4 regions of the Sporomusa intestinalis genome follow, and region 1 is predicted to be linked to each of the others. Evidence: riboswitches for the same ligand, from Rfam matches in the RefSeq annotation. Region 1 holds a riboswitch; each other region holds the start of a gene.
The links. Region 1 has a riboswitch for cobalamin ahead of cobT (nicotinate-nucleotide--dimethylbenzimidazole phosphoribosyltransferase). Riboswitches for the same ligand answer to the same signal wherever they lie in the genome.
Positions count from the first base shown of each region.

Region 2: another riboswitch for cobalamin. It lies ahead of ACZ481_RS04085 (hypothetical protein); the one in region 1 lies ahead of cobT (nicotinate-nucleotide--dimethylbenzimidazole phosphoribosyltransferase).
Region 3: another riboswitch for cobalamin. It lies ahead of ACZ481_RS13450 (OmpH/Skp family outer membrane protein); the one in region 1 lies ahead of cobT (nicotinate-nucleotide--dimethylbenzimidazole phosphoribosyltransferase).
Region 4: another riboswitch for cobalamin. It lies ahead of ACZ481_RS07625 (ABC transporter substrate-binding protein); the one in region 1 lies ahead of cobT (nicotinate-nucleotide--dimethylbenzimidazole phosphoribosyltransferase).

Region 1 is NZ_AP042390.1:4,813,356-4,817,544, reverse strand. Features, by position in the region: gene ACZ481_RS22365 (tagaturonate reductase) at 1-612, shown strand, start outside; gene ACZ481_RS22360 (UxaA family hydrolase) at 637-2,121, shown strand; cobalamin riboswitch at 2,185-2,376, shown strand; gene cobT (nicotinate-nucleotide--dimethylbenzimidazole phosphoribosyltransferase) at 2,481-3,533, shown strand; gene ACZ481_RS22350 (nicotinate-nucleotide--dimethylbenzimidazole phosphoribosyltransferase) at 3,514-4,189, shown strand, end outside.
Region 2 is NZ_AP042390.1:883,233-887,421, forward strand. Features, by position in the region: gene ACZ481_RS04080 (adenosylcobinamide amidohydrolase) at 1-893, shown strand, start outside; cobalamin riboswitch at 966-1,146, shown strand; cobalamin riboswitch at 1,463-1,645, shown strand; cobalamin riboswitch at 1,753-1,935, shown strand; gene ACZ481_RS04085 (hypothetical protein) at 2,257-2,598, shown strand; gene ACZ481_RS04090 (methylmalonyl-CoA mutase family protein) at 2,620-4,189, shown strand, end outside.
Region 3 is NZ_AP042390.1:2,860,792-2,864,980, reverse strand. Features, by position in the region: gene ACZ481_RS13460 (acyl-CoA dehydrogenase family protein) at 1-92, shown strand, start outside; tRNA gene ACZ481_RS13455 (tRNA-Val) at 279-355, shown strand; cobalamin riboswitch at 600-880, shown strand; cobalamin riboswitch at 1,363-1,545, shown strand; gene ACZ481_RS13450 (OmpH/Skp family outer membrane protein) at 1,829-2,290, shown strand; gene ACZ481_RS13445 (hypothetical protein) at 2,483-3,925, shown strand; gene ACZ481_RS13440 (TonB-dependent receptor domain-containing protein) at 3,999-4,189, shown strand, end outside.
Region 4 is NZ_AP042390.1:1,690,904-1,695,092, forward strand. Features, by position in the region: rRNA gene ACZ481_RS07610 (23S ribosomal RNA) at 1-682, shown strand, start outside; tRNA gene ACZ481_RS07615 (tRNA-Gln) at 979-1,054, shown strand; tRNA gene ACZ481_RS07620 (tRNA-Lys) at 1,111-1,186, shown strand; cobalamin riboswitch at 1,391-1,576, shown strand; gene ACZ481_RS07625 (ABC transporter substrate-binding protein) at 2,009-2,971, shown strand; gene ACZ481_RS07630 (TonB-dependent receptor plug domain-containing protein) at 2,997-4,189, shown strand, end outside.

The DNA of each region.
Region 1 (4,189 bases):
TCGGTGCCGGTGGCTTATCTGTACGGGCTGGAAGCAGTTAAAGAGATGATGGATCATCCGGTGCTGGGCCGGTTTATCCGCCAGGTTATCTGGGACGAGATTGTCCCGTCGATCGAGCTTGACCGGGAAATGCTGAGCGAGTTCGCCGGCAGTGTGATTGAACGGTTTGAGAACCCGTTTATTACACATTACCTGCTGAGTATTCTGCTTAATTCGTCCGCCAAGTTTAAAACCAGGAATCTGCCGTCACTGCTGGCCTACTGCCGGCAGCGGGACGACCTGCCCGAGAAGCTGGTATTTGCGCTGGCGGCCCTGATTTCCGTATACAAAGACGGCCGCATGGAAGGTTCGGTCATGAAAGCCCGGCGCGCCGCCGGCGAGTTTAGCATGAGGGATGATCTGCCGACGCTCCAGTTTTGTGCTGCGGCCTGGCGGGACTATGACGGCAGTGCCCCCAGCACCGCCAAAGTCGCCCGGGCGATTTTGGGCAATACCGGCATCTGGGGTACTGATCTTAATACGGTTCCGGGCCTCACGCCGATGGTTACAGCCTATCTTTACGATATCTGCGAGCATGGTATCCAGGATACTGTGGCCAAATTGGTCGAGTAGCGGAAGCGGGTTGGAGGAATAGCAATGCCGTTGTTACAAATTCATGCAAATGACAATGTGGCTGTTGCCCTGGCCCCGGTTGCCGCCGGCGAGGAATTAACGGCCGGCGGCCGGCGCCTTAAGGCGGCCGGGGCTGTGGACAGGGGCCACAAGCTTGCGCTCGTCAATATTGGCGCCGGCGAGAAAATTATTAAATATGGTTTTCCCATCGGCCTGGCCGCGGCCGATATCAGGGCCGGGGAGTGGGTCCATACCCATAACCTGACCACCGGCCTGGGAGAGATCCTGGAATATGAATATAAGCCCGAGTTTACCGAACTGCAGCCGGTGGCAGCAAAAATGTTTCAGGGCTACCGCCGGCCGGACGGCAAAGTCGGCAGCCGCAACGAGATCTGGATTGTGCCGACCGTCGGCTGTGTCAACAAAAATGCCGAGCTGATCGCCCGGCAGGCAGCCCGGGAATATGGCAGTAGGGAAAATATCGACGGCATCTTTGAGTTTAAGCATCCCTACGGCTGTTCGCAAATGGGCGAGGACCAGCTGGCCACCCAGCGAATTCTGGCCGACCTGGTTGCCCATCCCAATGCCGGCGCCGTGCTGGTGCTGGGGCTGGGCTGCGAGAACAACCATATCGGGGAATTCAAAAAGGTGCTGGGCAGCTACAACCCGGAGCGGGTGAAATTCCTGGAGGCCCAGGCGGTTGAGGATGAAATTGCCGAAGGGGTGCGGCTTATCGGCGAACTCATCGGCTACGCCCGGCAGTTTTCCCGGCAGGCCTGCCCGGCCTCGGAGCTGATCGTCGGTCTTAAATGCGGCGGCTCGGACGGCTTCTCCGGCATTACCGCGAACCCGCTGGTCGGCGCTTTTTCCGACCGTCTGACCGCCATGGGCGGCACGACCGTATTAAGCGAAGTGCCGGAAATGTTCGGGGCCGAGACGATTCTAATGAACAGGGCCGCGAACCGGGAGGTTTTCGAAAAGACCGTGCGGCTGGTTAACGGCTTTAAAGAATATTTTGCCGCCCATAACCAAACAATCTATGAGAACCCGTCGCCAGGCAATAAAAAAGGCGGCATCTCCAGCCTTGAGGATAAATCGCTGGGCTGTACGCAAAAAGGCGGTACCGGCAAGGTCGCCGATGTCCTTGCCTATGGGGAGCAGGTGAAGACCAGGGGGCTGAACCTGTTAAGCGGTCCCGGCAATGACGGGGTGGCGACAACGGTGCTGGCGGCTGCCGGCTGCCAGCTGATCCTGTTTACCACCGGCCGCGGCACGCCGCTGGGGACTGTTGTGCCGACGGTCAAGGTGGCGACAAACAGCGAGTTGTTTAATAAAAAACGCCACTGGATGGATTTTGATGCCGGCCAGCTGCTCGCCGGCATGGAGCTGGAACCGCTGGCCGATGTGTTTGTCGACTATGTGCTGGCCGTGGCCTCAGGCCGGCAGACCCAGGCGGAAAAAATGGGCTTCCGGGAGCTTACGATTTTTAAAAACGGTGTCACTTTGTAGCGGATTTGGGTTTTAATCATTGACGCCCTTCCGGCGCGTCTGCTATAATGACGGTGAATATTATATATATTGCACGGTTGAGGTGCCCCCTGACGGGGGAGAATAGGGAAGTCCGAGTATGGAAGGCAATGCTTCCATATATAGGCGCGGGCCCGCCACTGTACCGGGAAGACCTTACCTATGCCACTCGCAAGGGGAAGGCGTAAGTGTTGATGAACCGGGAGCCAGGAGACCTGCCTTAATACCGTTACACCACCTTCATGGAAAAGAGGGCTTTTTTGGGACTACCCAAAAAAGCCCTTTGTTTTTCCCCAGCTGAATGGTTAAAGAGCAAGAGGTACTAAAAATGGGGGGTTATTATGAGTTTGCTACAAGAAACGTTATTGCGCATTACGGCACCGGCACCGGCGATTGGGCAGCAGGTACAGGCAAAACTGGACAGGCTGCTGCGGCCGGCAGGCAGTCTGGGCCGTCTCGAGCAAATGGTACGGCAGTATGCGGTGATAACCGGCCGGCTGCAGCCTGACATTCCCCGGGCCTGCATGGTGGTGGCCTCGGCCGATCACGGGGTGGCCAGGCAGGGCATCAGCGCGTATCCGGTGGAAACCACTATTCATATGACGGCCAATTATCTGATCTCAAAGGGCGGCAGCGCCAATGCCTTTGCTAATTTTTGCGGCGCCGACATGGTTGTCGTCGATATGGGCGTGGCCGGCGATATGTCGCATGTACCGGGGTTGTGGCACCGGAAAATAGCCTATGGGACGCAGGATTTTACCGAGGGGCCGGCCATGACCCGGGAGCAGGCCGTACAGGCAATCGAAACAGGCATCGACATCGTCAATGACCGGGTCCGGCAGGGCTATAACTGCTTCAGCCTGGGGGAGATGGGCATTGGCAACACAACCGCCAGCGCCACGATTGTCGGGGCCTTTACCGGCCTGTCGCCGGAGCAGGTGACAGGCCGGGGCACCGGGATATCAGACAGCCGCCTGCAGGTTAAGATCGATATTGTCCGCCGGGCTTTGGCCCTGAACCAGCCTGACGCCGGCGACGGCATTGATGTGTTGTCCAAGGTCGGGGGCTTTGAAATCGGGGCTTTGGCCGGTGTTGTCCTGGGCTGTGCCGCCAACCGCTGCCCGGTTGTAATTGACGGCCTGAATACGACGGCCGCGGCCTTGATCGCCAACGCGCTCCATCCCCTGAGCAAGGAATTTATGTTCGCCTCTCATCTGTCCGGGGAACCGGCCCATATCATTGCCCTGGGGCACCTTAATCTGGAGGCCTGCCTGGATATGGGGGTCCGCCTGGGCGAGGCGATTGGGGCCTCGGTCGTGGTGGATATGCTGACAGCGACCGTTAACATGCTGAATAACCTGGGAGGTCAGTCGAATGCTGGAAAAGACGATTAGCCAAATTAAACCCCTTGATGCCGCGGCGATGGAGAAATGTCAGCTACGGCTGGATAACCTGACCAAGCCTCTTAACAGTTTGTATTCTTTTGAGCATATAGCCCGTCAGCTGGCGGGCATTACCGGCAGCCCCCGGCCCCGGAACCTGGGGAAAAGCATCATTGTCATGGCCGCCGACAACGGGGTGGCCGCGGCGATGGCTGCCGCCGGCCAGACAACGGCCGGCCGGATTGCCGACTATTGCCGCGGCCGGTCGCCGCTGCCGACGTTTGCCGGCCATGTCCAGGCCCGGCCGGTGGTGGTGGATATCGGGGTTGCGGCCGAACTGACGCACTGGCCGCAGCTGTGCCATAAAAAAGTTGCTTACGGCACCGGCGATATTACGCTGGGGCCGGCCATGACGCGGCAGCAGGCGATTCAGGCCATCGAGGCGGGCATCGCCGTTGCCTGCGCAGAGACCGCCCAGGGAGCCAGCGTGCTGGGGCTGGGGGAGATGGGGCTGGGCGGCACGGCGCCGGGCATCGCGGTGGTTGCCTGTTACAGCGGCAAGGCCCTGACGGTAGCCGGCAGTCCGCTGGCCGAGATTGTGCAGCAGGCTTTAGCCGTGAACCGGCCTGATGCCGCCGATCCCCTGGACGTTGTCAGCAAAACCGGCA
Region 2 (4,189 bases), 1.6 Mb from region 1:
ATCTTGATTATCTGGGGAGTGTAGCCGGAACGCTGGGGTTTAATCCCGGTCAGGTCACCGGCATGGGGACGGCTGCTTCTATGACCAATGTCGCCATTCAGACCGAAAGCTACCAGAGCCTGACGGTGACAGCCATTGTCACCGGCGGGGTGGAAGGCAACGGCGGCCGGGCCGGAGATCCTGCTGACTATTTTAATCCCGGGAAAAGGACAACCCTGCATAAGCCAGGGACTATTAACATTATGCTGGTTATTGATGCTGATATTCCCCAAGGCAAAGTGGCCAGGGCGCTGGTGACCTGCACTGAGGCCAAGACAGCTGCTTTACAGGAACTCATGGCCGGCAGCAGGTATTCGACCGGATTGGCTACCGGTTCGGGGACCGATCAGACTATTGTGATCACTAATCCGGGGTCTTCACTATATCTGGAAGATACAGGCAAGCATTCCAAACTGGGAGAACTGATCGGCCGGACAGTAAAGCAGGCTGTTAAAGAAGCCTTGCTGCGGCAGACCGGACTGTCGCCGGCAAGACAGCACAGTGTGCTGCGGCGGCTAAACCGTTACGGCGTGACGGAGGATACGCTGTATCAGCACTATCAGCAGGAATACGGGCTTATTGACAAACCGCGTTTTGCAACAGCCCTGGGCCAAGTGGACAAAGACCCGGACCTGGTAACCGGCACCTCGCTGTATGTGCACCTGCTGGATCAGTTCCAGTGGCAGCTGCTGAGCGGCGAGGAACTGACCCGGGCCGGCAATGATGTATTGCGGCTGACAGCCGGCAAATATGGGGTATTATCGCCCCTGACGGCCGCCGATGAGCTGGAGCCCAGCGTCCGGGCCTGGTCCGGACTGGTGGTCAGGATTGTGGCCGACCGGATAAGCCGGTGAAAATTTTTGTTGACAGGTCCATAGGCAACATGATAGGATCATAATAGTTAGTGAAAAAAACCACGTTTTCTTAATTTCATAATGGAGTTAGGTGCCCTGCGGGGCTTAATAGGGAAGACCGGTGTAAGGCCGGCGCGGTCCCGCCACTGTAATGGGGAGTGAAGCCAAGATATGCCACTGGGAGGTTACGCCCGGGAAGGTTTGGCACGCTGTGATCCAGAGCCAGGAGAACTGCCTAGCTGACGGTTTCCGGTTTTACCCACGGGCGATGGGGAGGGAATTACAGTGCTTTCACTGAAGTTTGCTCCTGGTTATTAACCAGGAGTTTATATTTGGTATCCTGTAGAATCTCTCCCGGCGGCTAAATGGCAGCCGGGAGTTTTCTAATATATACTCCTCCTTCTTGTGATTCATAGATGTTGTGCCCTCTTGGCACGGGGTCGTTACGACCCTTTCTTTTTTTGCCGGCCGGTCCTTCCAGGCAGGTACGGCTAAGGGAAAAACAAAATTGACTAACCGGCAATATTGTGTTAGTATGTTTCCGGGTGATAATACAGCCTGACAACTTAATACTCATCTTTGAGACAGGTGCCCTACGGGGCTTAATAGGGAAGACCGGTGTAATACCGGCGCGGTCCCGCCACTGTAACGGGGAGTGAAGCCAAAATATGCCACTGGGGCGTTTAGCCCTGGGAAGGTTTGGCCGAGCCATGAGCCGGAGCCAGGAGAACTGCTTGTCTGACAGTCACCGTTTTACCCACGAGCGATGGGGAGGGGATTAATGGCGCAGTTTATTTGTTATGCCATTGTTCATAAACTACCCCTCCCGCATGTCGCTGGAGGGGTTTATTATTGTCAAGTGAATAAGATTGAGACAGGTGCCCTGCGGGGCTTAATAGGGAAGACCGGTGAAATTGCCGGCGCGGTCCCGCCACTGTAACGGGGAGTGAAGCCAAGATATGCCACTGGGACGTTAGTTCTGGGAAGGTTTGGCCGAGCCATGAGCCGGAGCCAGGAGAACTGCCTGTCTGACAATCACCGGTTTTACCCACGAGCGATGGGGAGGGGATTAATTAAGAATCATTGCCATACGGCCTTAGCCGGGGGCGTTTTTGATTGCTTTTTTAACCAGCCTCGCTGACATGCTCAGGGAGGTTTTTTGCTATCCCGAGGCAGAGACTGACTTCAGCTACGCGGTTCCCGTTCTGAGAGCTGCGGGGAGAAGGTTCAAGCCCTCAAATATATAAAGCAAGGCTTACTTAATAAGCCGGGCTTATCCAGTGAGTCAGGCTGCCCTAATTCCTATGGCAAAGCAGGGGTAGGGCGACCCATTTGCTGGAGATACAAGCTAGGAGGGGTTGAAATGATCATGCATAGTGTGGCGTCACCGGCCGCGAGTCAGGAGGAAAACCTTATCATCCCTATTTCCGCGTCATTGAGCATCGAGCCGTTTATTGCTTTGACAAAGCGGATAAAAATCCACGACAAGGCTGTGTCGGCAGGCCTTGAATGCTTACAAGAATCTATGGTCCCCACTGATTTTGCAAGATATATTGAAAGCCTGGTAGATATGCGTACCTGCAACGGTACATTGTGGCTGTTGACAGATCAGGCCATGCACAAAACGCTGCTGGAGCGTAATTTTATGCTCCAGTTGCGCAATGCGTTTACCGGATTCCGTATCAGGATTATAAGTCAGGGATAAGCACAAGGGGGACATCTGTAAATGAAAGAAAAAGAAATAAAAACAGAGCCTGCTGCCGCCGGCAGACTGTTCGGTGAATTTCCCGCACCCACATTTGAGCAGTGGCGGACAGAGGCAGAAAAGGCGCTTAAAGGCGCCAAGTTTGAAAGCAGATTAGTTACGCAGACTTATGAAGACATTGCCTTACAACCCATTTATACTCCGGACAATCTGCCGGATTCCGAATTGCCCAGCCCTCCCGGCAGCCAGCCGTTTGTCCGGGGAACCCGGGCCGGCGGCTACCTGACAGCCCCCTGGCTGATTGCCCAGATTTGTGACCAGCCTCTGGGCAGGGAAGTAAATGCGGTATTGAAAAATGAGTTAACCAGAGGGCTGCAGGCGATTTATTTACAGCTGGATAAGGCCACTCTCGCCGGCGAGGACCCCGATTGCACTGCTGCCGGCAAAATCGGCGATCAGGGTTTTTCTCTGGCCAGCCTTGCCGACTTGCTGCAGGCACTGGACGGGGTTGCTCTTAAACAATGGCCGGTCATCATGCAGTGCGGTGTCAGCCAGTTGCCGGTTATTGCCTTAGTGGCCGGTGCGGCCCAGGCCCAGGGGGTTGAACTGAAAGAGCTGACAGGGGCCATTACCGCTGATCCCTTAGGGGTATTGGTACAACAGGGGTATTTGTCCGTTGACCTGGAAGCGCTGTACGACGAAATGGCGGCGGTGACCTTCTGGGCCGACAGCCAGGCTCCACAGCTCAAAACCATACTGGCTGATGCCAGTCCGTACCATGATGCCGGCGGCAATGCCGTACAGGAACTGGCTTTTGTTTTAGCGACAGCCGTAGAGTATGTCAATAAACTGCAGGAGCGCGGACTGAATTTTTCTGTAATCTCCCGGCATTTACGGTTTTCCTTTTCGCTTGGCGCCAATATGTTTATGGAGCTGGCAAAAATCAGGGCGGCCCGTGTATTGTGGAATCAGGTTGCCCAGGCCTTTGGCGGTAAAGAGGCAGATTGCGCGGCTAATATTCACGGCCGGACATCGCGCTTCACCAAGACAATATATGATCCTTATGTTAACATGCTGCGGACAACTACCGAAGCTTTCGCCGGGGTGGCTGGCGGGCTTGACAGTTTATATGTCGGGCCATTTGATGAGGTTATCAGGCCCAGCGACGAATTTTCCCGCCGGATTGCCCGCAATACCCAGCTTATGCTGCAGCAGGAATGCTCCTTATTACAGCCTGTTGATCCGGCCGGCGGGTCCTGGTATGTAGAAGCCTTAACCGGGGAACTGGCGCAAAAAGCCTGGGACCTGTTCCGCAGAACAGAAGCTTTTGGGGGTATGCTGCAGGCCGTGAAGGCTGGATTTCCCCAGGATCAGGCGGCAGCCACCGCGCAAAAGCGGGCGTCCAATCTGTCTAAACGGCGGGATGCTATTGTTGGCACCAATGTATATGCCAACCTGACAGAAAAACCTTTGGAAAAACCGGTGACCAATCCGGAAGCCATCCGGTCGCTCCGGATCAGCGAGCTGCAGGAATTCCGCGCGGCTGCCGATATCGGGCGGCGTATGCGGTGCCTGGAGCACCTGGCTGAAC
Region 3 (4,189 bases), 2.0 Mb from region 1:
AAAAATACATGCGCGACGCTAAGATTATGCAGATTTACGAAGGCACCAACCAAATTCAGCGCCTGGTTATTGCCAATAACATCCTGTACTAAAAATAAGAAAGGACTTGGCACAAGCCAAGTCCTATAGGACGATGCCCGTTAGGGTATCGTCGTTCTTATGTCTCAACAAAACGCCACTGCGCCAGTAGCGTTTGCCTGTTTCTGGCCGGACAAAATTAAGGCCTAATTAATGCTTGACTTTTGCCTGCAATCTTACTATAATATGTTATGTGCTACGGGATTATAGCTCAGTTGGTTAGAGTACTACGTTGACATCGTAGGGGTCACTGGTTCGAGTCCAGTTAATCCCACCAGGGAATGCAAAAGCTGCCGAGAGATCGGGAGCTTTTTATTTTAGCTCTTTCATCTCGCCCAGGATCTGTTGCAATAATGCTTCCATCCGTTCACCACCCTAAGGCTATTATAGCCCGTCCGGGCGGGGGCAGGCAAGCGGAAACTGCCGCTTGCCGCAAGAGTACCTGTCTAAAAAACCTATTGACAAAACATTACAAAAGTGGTATTGTCAGAATTAGGAAATCACACTACTTAAAACAAAAATAAATACAATAAGATGCAGGTGCCCGCAAGGGCTTTATAGAAAAGCCGGTTGGAAGCCGGCGCGGTCCCGCCACTGTAATGGGGAGCAAAGCCATGTTTTATACCACTGCGACGCCTCAAAAAGAGGCTAGTGCCGAACACGCACGAGTTGACGGTGCGACGCCTCTAAAGGAGGCTAGTGCCGAACACATATGTGTCGACGGTACGACGTCTCTGTCGTGGGAAGGTTTGGTGGAGCGATGACCCAGAGCCAGGAGAACTGCCTGCATGACAATCACCGTTGACCTGCGAGCGATAGGGAGGGGATTAGTGCGTGTTTTGTGCCGGCAGTTTTTTCCGGGCTACAAGCAGAAGCCTTCCTTACGTGTTGTTATCACAGGAGGCTTCTTTTTATTTGCCATTGTGAACATACAATAGAAAACTTGTGAAGGGATAACGGATTTTTCGCACCCAGCCATGTTGCGTTACGACACAGTTGTATCATAATTGCCGTACCAAACGGCAATTATTGTCATAGTGCGTACAGGTAGTCCGCCTGCCGGGAGAACTGCCTGTACGGACATCTTTGCCAGACCTGCGGCAACAGCAGGGCAGCTTACGGCGGCTATCATGCCAACGCCGGCCGTCGTAAGCCCTGGCTATTTACCGGCCCAGCCTACAACAGGTAGCGAACAAAGGAGGTACAGGGAAGCAGCCGGACAGCGATATCAGTCAAAACCGGCAGTCATATTCTGCGGCCAGTTTGCATAGGCTGCAACGAACAACATCATTATGTGGGATAGGTGCCCTGCGGGGCTTAAAAGGGAAGACCGGTGAAACACCGGCACGGTCCCGCCACTGTAACGGGGAGCGAACTGCAGACAGAGCCACTTAAGCAACTGCTTGGGGAAGGCGCAGCCAGCAATGACCCGGAGTCAGGAGACCTGCCTTATCCAGCAATCGCCTATAGTACCTGCGAGCGACAGGGAGGAGATTACGTGGAACCGGGGTCCCATTGCGGCCGGTCAGCGTAGCACTCCCGCTAAGGGAGTCTTTTTATCCTGACAGAAAGGTTAACTTTCCCTGGATAAGGGCAACATCGGCTTCCGCTTTCGCCACAGGCTCGGCGCAAGCCGTGTTTTCTTTATTGTTATTTAGCTGCTGGATTGTCCGGCCCTATGGTACAGGACAGCCGGCGTACAAGCCTGGCTTGTACAAACAAATTTAGAGATTAGATGAGGATACAACCCATGAACAAAACACGCGCAATCTTAGCCCTGCTTATTGCCGCCTGCTTTCTGGCCGGACTGTTAGCTCCCGCGCCGGCGCTGGCCGCCAAAGCCAGGACCAAAGCCAAAGCCAAGACCGAACAAACCGTCGGCTATATCAACCGCCAGCAGGTTTTCGCCGCCTACCCCGGCATTGAGGACCTGATGCAGCGCATCCAGCGCCTGCGGGCCGAGGCCCAGCAAGACTATGACACCAACGCCAAAGACCTGGCGCCGGCCGACAAACAGGCCTACAGTGACAAGCTGTCCCGCCAGCAGGCCCAGCGGGAAGACGAACTGATGAAACCGGTGGGCGACAAGATCGAAGAATCAATTGAGGCCGTTGCAAAAGCCAAAGGCCTGACCGTAGTGATTGACGCAGCAAATGTGATCTACGGCGGTATCGACATTACCGCCGACGTAATAACCAAGGTACAACAATAAGCAGCAGCGGCGACGGCGTAACTCAGCCTGTTCGTCCTGCCCGGGCGCGATGACGGCGTTCGGCAGGCTGCGATAAGGAAATCTAACAAGGAGGTGCGGTTTTTTTCGTGAGCACTAAGAAAAAGACCTCAGCAGCCCGCCAGCTGTTGACGGTCATACGGTAAACAGTAAAAAATGGGAGAGTGAAAACTTATGGCTAGTAAGGTAATGTATGGAACGTATACTTATACCGGTACTCCCAGAGGCGATGTCGGCACTGCCACATATCCCAATCCCAGTCCGCCTCCTGCCATCCTCGTGCATAAAGGAGTAAGAACGACCTATACCAATGCCGGGGGCAGTCCTTTCATCGGTTCTGATCCCAAACCATTATATTTCGAAAACGGCGCCGGACTCAACCGGGCCGCAGTGGCTTCCATCTCATGGGCAAGCGGCGTCGCCGTTTGCAACTGGCTGGTCTATGAAGCCGATGCCGATAATACTACTCCTTTTGTCTGGAACAACCCCGTGGCCGGGCCTGTCGTACTGACGGACGGCACCGTAAGCGTTACCAATCCCTATGCCCTCAAAACCAGAAGAATTAATGCCACGACAGTCGATATTTATTGCATCGACTATGACAACAGACTTGTCTTCCGCGTGCGCAGCAACGGTCCGAACGGCGATACCTATACGCCGCAGACTGGCTATTATCAATTCCCGGCGCTGACGGTCGGCAGCAACCAAACCTACGGCGTCGATCTGGATATCATCGGCGACTATGTCTATGCTGTATTCAATAGCGGCACGAACCTGACGGCCGGCGCGCCTAGCGCCAACTACCTGAACAGCACGATAGTACAACTGGATCTTGCGCTCAGCAGCCCACCGGTAGCCGTTAACGGCCCCTATGGCTCGTCAACAAGCGGCGGAGCGGCTCAAAATGCCTTCAGCATCCAGGCCTATAACGATGGTACGGACGACCATCTCATCCTGACTGCCGTTGGCGGCCCGCAGTTGGATCAGGCCTATCCGCCGAATTATCCCTTTAATTGGAACCCCGGTTCCCGTATCCAGAGGGTTGATCCAAGCACGCTGGCGGTCACTGACCTGCTCGTAGCGGCTCCTAATAATACCGATCCAGATAATGAAACTGACCGGTTCGATTTCCGGGCGCTGACCTTCAGCGCTGACGGGAATGACGCCTATATTCTTACCGGAAAGTTTACTGCTGGCTTTGCTGCCTTTAGCTACCGGCTGTATCAGACCGATTTGAGCACAGTTCTCGGGGCCGGCGGGGCGCTGATTTCGAGTATTGTTCCAATACCGGTGCAAGCTACAACCGACGGCGGCTACCTCTGGGGTTTGCTGTATTCGGAAAGCAATGCGAACACCTGGTTTGTCCGAGGCGAAGATTTGGCTATCTACAATTCCGGCGGCCAAGTCGCCGCTGCCACACTTGCCGATCTCACCACGTTTACCGGCGGGTCGGATTTCCCCGGCCTCAATTTCGTGACCATTTACGAAGACGAAGTGGCTGCGCCGCGAGCCTTGAAGGGCTATGTCGCGCCGGCGTTTGCCTCCAACTCGCCGGCGGCGTTGATCGAACGGGAAAAATTCTTAAAAGAAGTAGCCGCAGCCAAAGCCAAAAAATAACCCAAGGTTTCTCGTGGAGGGGAAGCAGTTCCCCTCCACAATTTTGAATTTTCATAGTGGGGAGAGAAAATTTTTGCAGAAACGAAAGAAACAATCCGGCGGGGCGCAGAAAAAAAGAGCGCTCCTGGCGGCCTGTGTATCGGCCGCCTTGCTTTATGCCACGCCGGCTCATGCGGCACTGCGGTTATATGATGAGGCCAACGTCACCCATCCCAATATCAAAGTGAACAATCCGACTGGGTTTACGATTGCCAGTGGCGAAAC
Region 4 (4,189 bases), 2.4 Mb from region 1:
AAACTGAGGACAGTGTCAGGCGGGCAGTTTGACTGGGGCGGTCGCCTCCGAAAGAGTAACGGAGGCGCCCAAAGGTTCCCTCAGCGCGGATGGAAATCGCGCGAAGAGTGTAAAGGCAGAAGGGAGCTTGACTGCAAGACAGACAAGTCGAGCAGGGACGAAAGTCGGGCTTAGTGATCCGGTGGTACCGAGTGGAAGGGCCATCGCTCAACGGATAAAAGCTACCCTGGGGATAACAGGCTAATCTCTCCCAAGAGTCCATATCGACGGGGAGGTTTGGCACCTCGATGTCGGCTCATCACATCCTGGGGCTGAAGTAGGTCCCAAGGGTTGGGCTGTTCGCCCATTAAAGTGGTACGTGAGCTGGGTTCAGAACGTCGTGAGACAGTTCGGTCCCTATCCATCGCGGGCGTAAGAGACTTGAAGGGAACTGCTCCTAGTACGAGAGGACCGGAGTGGACGGACCGCTGGTGTACCAGTTATCCCGCCAGGGGTAGAGCTGGGTAGCTACGTCCGGAAAGGATAAACGCTGAAAGCATCTAAGCGTGAAACCAGCCTTAAGATGAGGTCTGTCATTCGTAAGAAGTAAGGCCCCTTGGAGAAGACAAGGTTGATAGGCCAGGAGTGGAAGTGGAGTGATCCATGGAGCGGACTGGTACTAATAGGCCGAGGACTTGACTTTAAGCAGCGAACCAACTTGCCGCGAGCGAGAGCGAAACGGGAAGTTGTGTGAGTCGCTTAGTTAGAGCGGAGCGATAACATCCTTATGGAATGTTGTAACTCCGAACTGGCAACCAGTATCATTGATAATCCTAATTGTAGTGGGAACGAGAGTAATAAGGAAGTTCCGCGCTCCGCTTGGAACTAAGCGATTCACGCAGGTTCCAGCGTCGCTAACGCTCCTAATAACCTGGTTCTCTGCTTATCTTCTGTGAAGTTTTTAGGGAACATACTCTTACGAGATGTTCACCTATTAACAGGGGCGTCGCCAAGTCGGTAAGGCAACGGACTTTGACTCCGTCATGCGTTGGTTCGAGTCCAGCCGCCCCTGCCATCCAACTCTACCGTAATATTGTAGAGTGGCAGATATTGTATATCGTATTATCAATTGACCTACTAGCTCAGTCGGTAGAGCACCTGACTTTTAATCAGGGTGTCCCGCGTTCGAGTCGCGGGTGGGTCACCAGAATTCAAGCCTCTCCGGGCATAGTTTCCGGGAGGCTTTCTTTTTGCAACCTTGAATGCCTGAAATCGATTGTAAAAACCAGGATATTCCACATTTTTGCGCCTACTTCTGGGCCCCGGAGGAGCACTGGAAAAATGGATTGACTCAGCTGTAACAATATGCTACCATAAACATGATTTAAGTAAACCAACACTGCCTTCGACAATTACATGTATGGAAACAGGTGCCCTTTAAGGGGGCTTAATAGGGAAGACCGGTGCAATGCCGGCGCGGTCCCGCCACTGTAATGAGGAGTGACCCTGCATAAATACCACTGGGACGAGAGTTCTGGGAAGGTGCGGGCGAACGATGATTCAAAGCCAGGAGAACTGCCTGTTTGACAGTCACCGTAGTGCCGTTATTCTATGCGGCATTTACCCACGCGCGATGGGGAGGGGATTATGAAAGCATTTCGGCTATCTAACCTTCCTGGCATTTTTGCCGGGAATTTTTATTTAGTGGAATATCGCTGTAAAATTGACCTTTCCGGCAGGGAGAGGTCAATTTTTTTGTTGCCCCCATTCCTCATTTTGGCTGCTATGTATAACACTGCTGATGGCAGCGGGCTCCGGTCGTTTTCATTGTTCTTGTATTCTGGCAGCGCCTTGTCGCCATACGGGCGGACAGGCTGTGTTATGGATAAATAAAAGCAAAGGAGTGACAATTTGAAAAGACAGATTGACGTGGTTTTTTCCGCAACCGGGCCGCCGCGGGGCAGGATGTTTGGCGTTGACGGGAAGTTCGCCGTATCGTGATGGGCGCGGCTAAAGGAGCGAGGGGTATATGAGGAGCCAACCAGAGAAATATAGGCGCTATGCGGTTTTTTTGCTATTGTTATTGTTACTTGTGAATATCACCGGCTGCGGGCCGAAAGCGGCGGCGCCGGCGTCTGCCGTCTACCTGACCGTGACGGACGATGCCGGACGGGTTGTCACTTTACCTAAGCGGCCGCAGCGGATCGTGCCGTTGGCCGCGAGTGCTCTTGACCTGCTCTATGCGGTCGGCGGCGAGGCTGTGGGCAAGCCCAGCTCCAAGACCGGCGATACGCCGCCAATGGCGCAAGCCCTGCCGGAGGTGGGGCATATCTCGAATATTAACGCCGAGCAGCTGCTGGGGTTGCAACCCGATCTCGTTATCGGCTTTCACGGCATGCACGAAAAGCTGATTCCGATTCTGGAAAGCAGTAATATCCCGGTTATTATTGTAAAAATGAAAACAGAACAGGACGTGGCAGACAAGATCAAACTGTTCGGTGAACTGGCCGGTACACAGCAGCAGGCCGCAAAGGTAGCGGACGCCATGCAGTCACGCATCAACGCGATTGCCAGCCGTGTGCCGCCGACGGCGAAGTCGGTCGCGATTCTGCATGCTACGGCCAGCAGTGTGACTGTGCAGCTTGACAACAGCATCGCCGGCGATATTGCCCGCATCCTGCGGCTGAAGAATATTGCCGCCAGTGTTGACGGCAGCCTGGAAGCGGCGCCGTACAGCATGGAAAAGCTGGTGGAGGGAGATCCCGATATTGTTTTGATTACCTACATGGGCTCTATGGCTGATATCGAAAAGCGGCTGCGGGACGATGTCAAAGCCAATCCTGCCTGGAATGGTCTGCGGGCTGTGAAAAATGAGCAGGTCTTTTTCCTGCCAATGGAATTATTTTTATTAAATCCGGGCATTCGCTTTGACGAGGCTGTAACCTATATGGCCAAGGTCGTCTATCCGGAGGTATTTGGTGCAAATAAATAATGGGTAAATCAAGGGGGATTTTGGCATGAAAAAAGGCTCCATGATCAGAAAACAAACCACGGCGGCAGTCCTGGCCGCCTGTTGGACGCTCAGCCCGCTGGCGACAGCGGCTGAGCAAGCTGAGAAAACCGAGTTTAACCTGCCGGAAACCATTGTTACGGCAACTCGTACGGAACAGACGGTTAAGGAGACTCCGTCCACCGTTCAGGTTATCACCAGGGACCAGATCGAGGCGATGCAAAGTCAGACCCTGGCCGACGTATTGCAGCAGGCCACCGGCATTGTCATGTTCAATGACTTCCAGAGCCGCGCCAATGTAAGCATCCGCGGCTCGGAATCGCGCCATGTATTGATCATGGTCGACGGGCGGCGGTTGAGCGGCGAGCTTTCTTATAATTCCGCGAACGCCTATGATATCAGCCGCATCCGTATGGACAACGTGGAGCGGATCGAGATTGTCCGCGGTTCGGCCGGCGCTGTGTACGGCAGCGACGCCATGGGTGGCGTCATTAATATTATCACCAAAAAGCCCGCGCAGAACGAAGGCCGGTTGTCCTACGAATACGGTTTTTGGGACGGCCGGGAAAAAGCCAATCAGAATATGCAGTTTTATTATCAGGGCGTCAATGAGGACGGCAACTTTACCTGGAACCTCAGCGTCGGCCAGCATAAGCCGCAGCCCTTTACGGCTATGGCGAGGGGAACGACAACGACCATGAGCGGCATGCCTCCCAAACCGGTAGTGACGCCATACAGCCTGCCGTATACCGTGAATTATTACGGCGAGGAAACGCCGCTGGCGCTGAGCGGAACCTGGCAACTGGATAATGGCAGTCATGTGCGGCTGGATTACAGCAAATTGTGGGAAAAAACATATAAAAACACTGTATCAACAATGGGCAGTGTTAAAACCGAGTTAGTCAAGAACGATAATACCAGAACCGACTGGTCCCTGGAGTACGGCGGCGCCGACCCCGGCGGGGAATGGCTGATCAGAGCCTATCAGTCCGCCTATGACAAGGATTATAGCGGCTATGACAATGGCGCCCTTAAACGGTTTGATTTGGTTGACCGGAAGATAACCACCCTGGAAGGACGCAATTCCTGGCAGGCAGATGCCCGAAACCGGATTAGTGCCGGCTGGGAATGGCGTAAAGACCAGTCGGAAGGGACCCGGATTGATAAACCGGGGAGTGCCGGCAAACCGGTTAATTATGG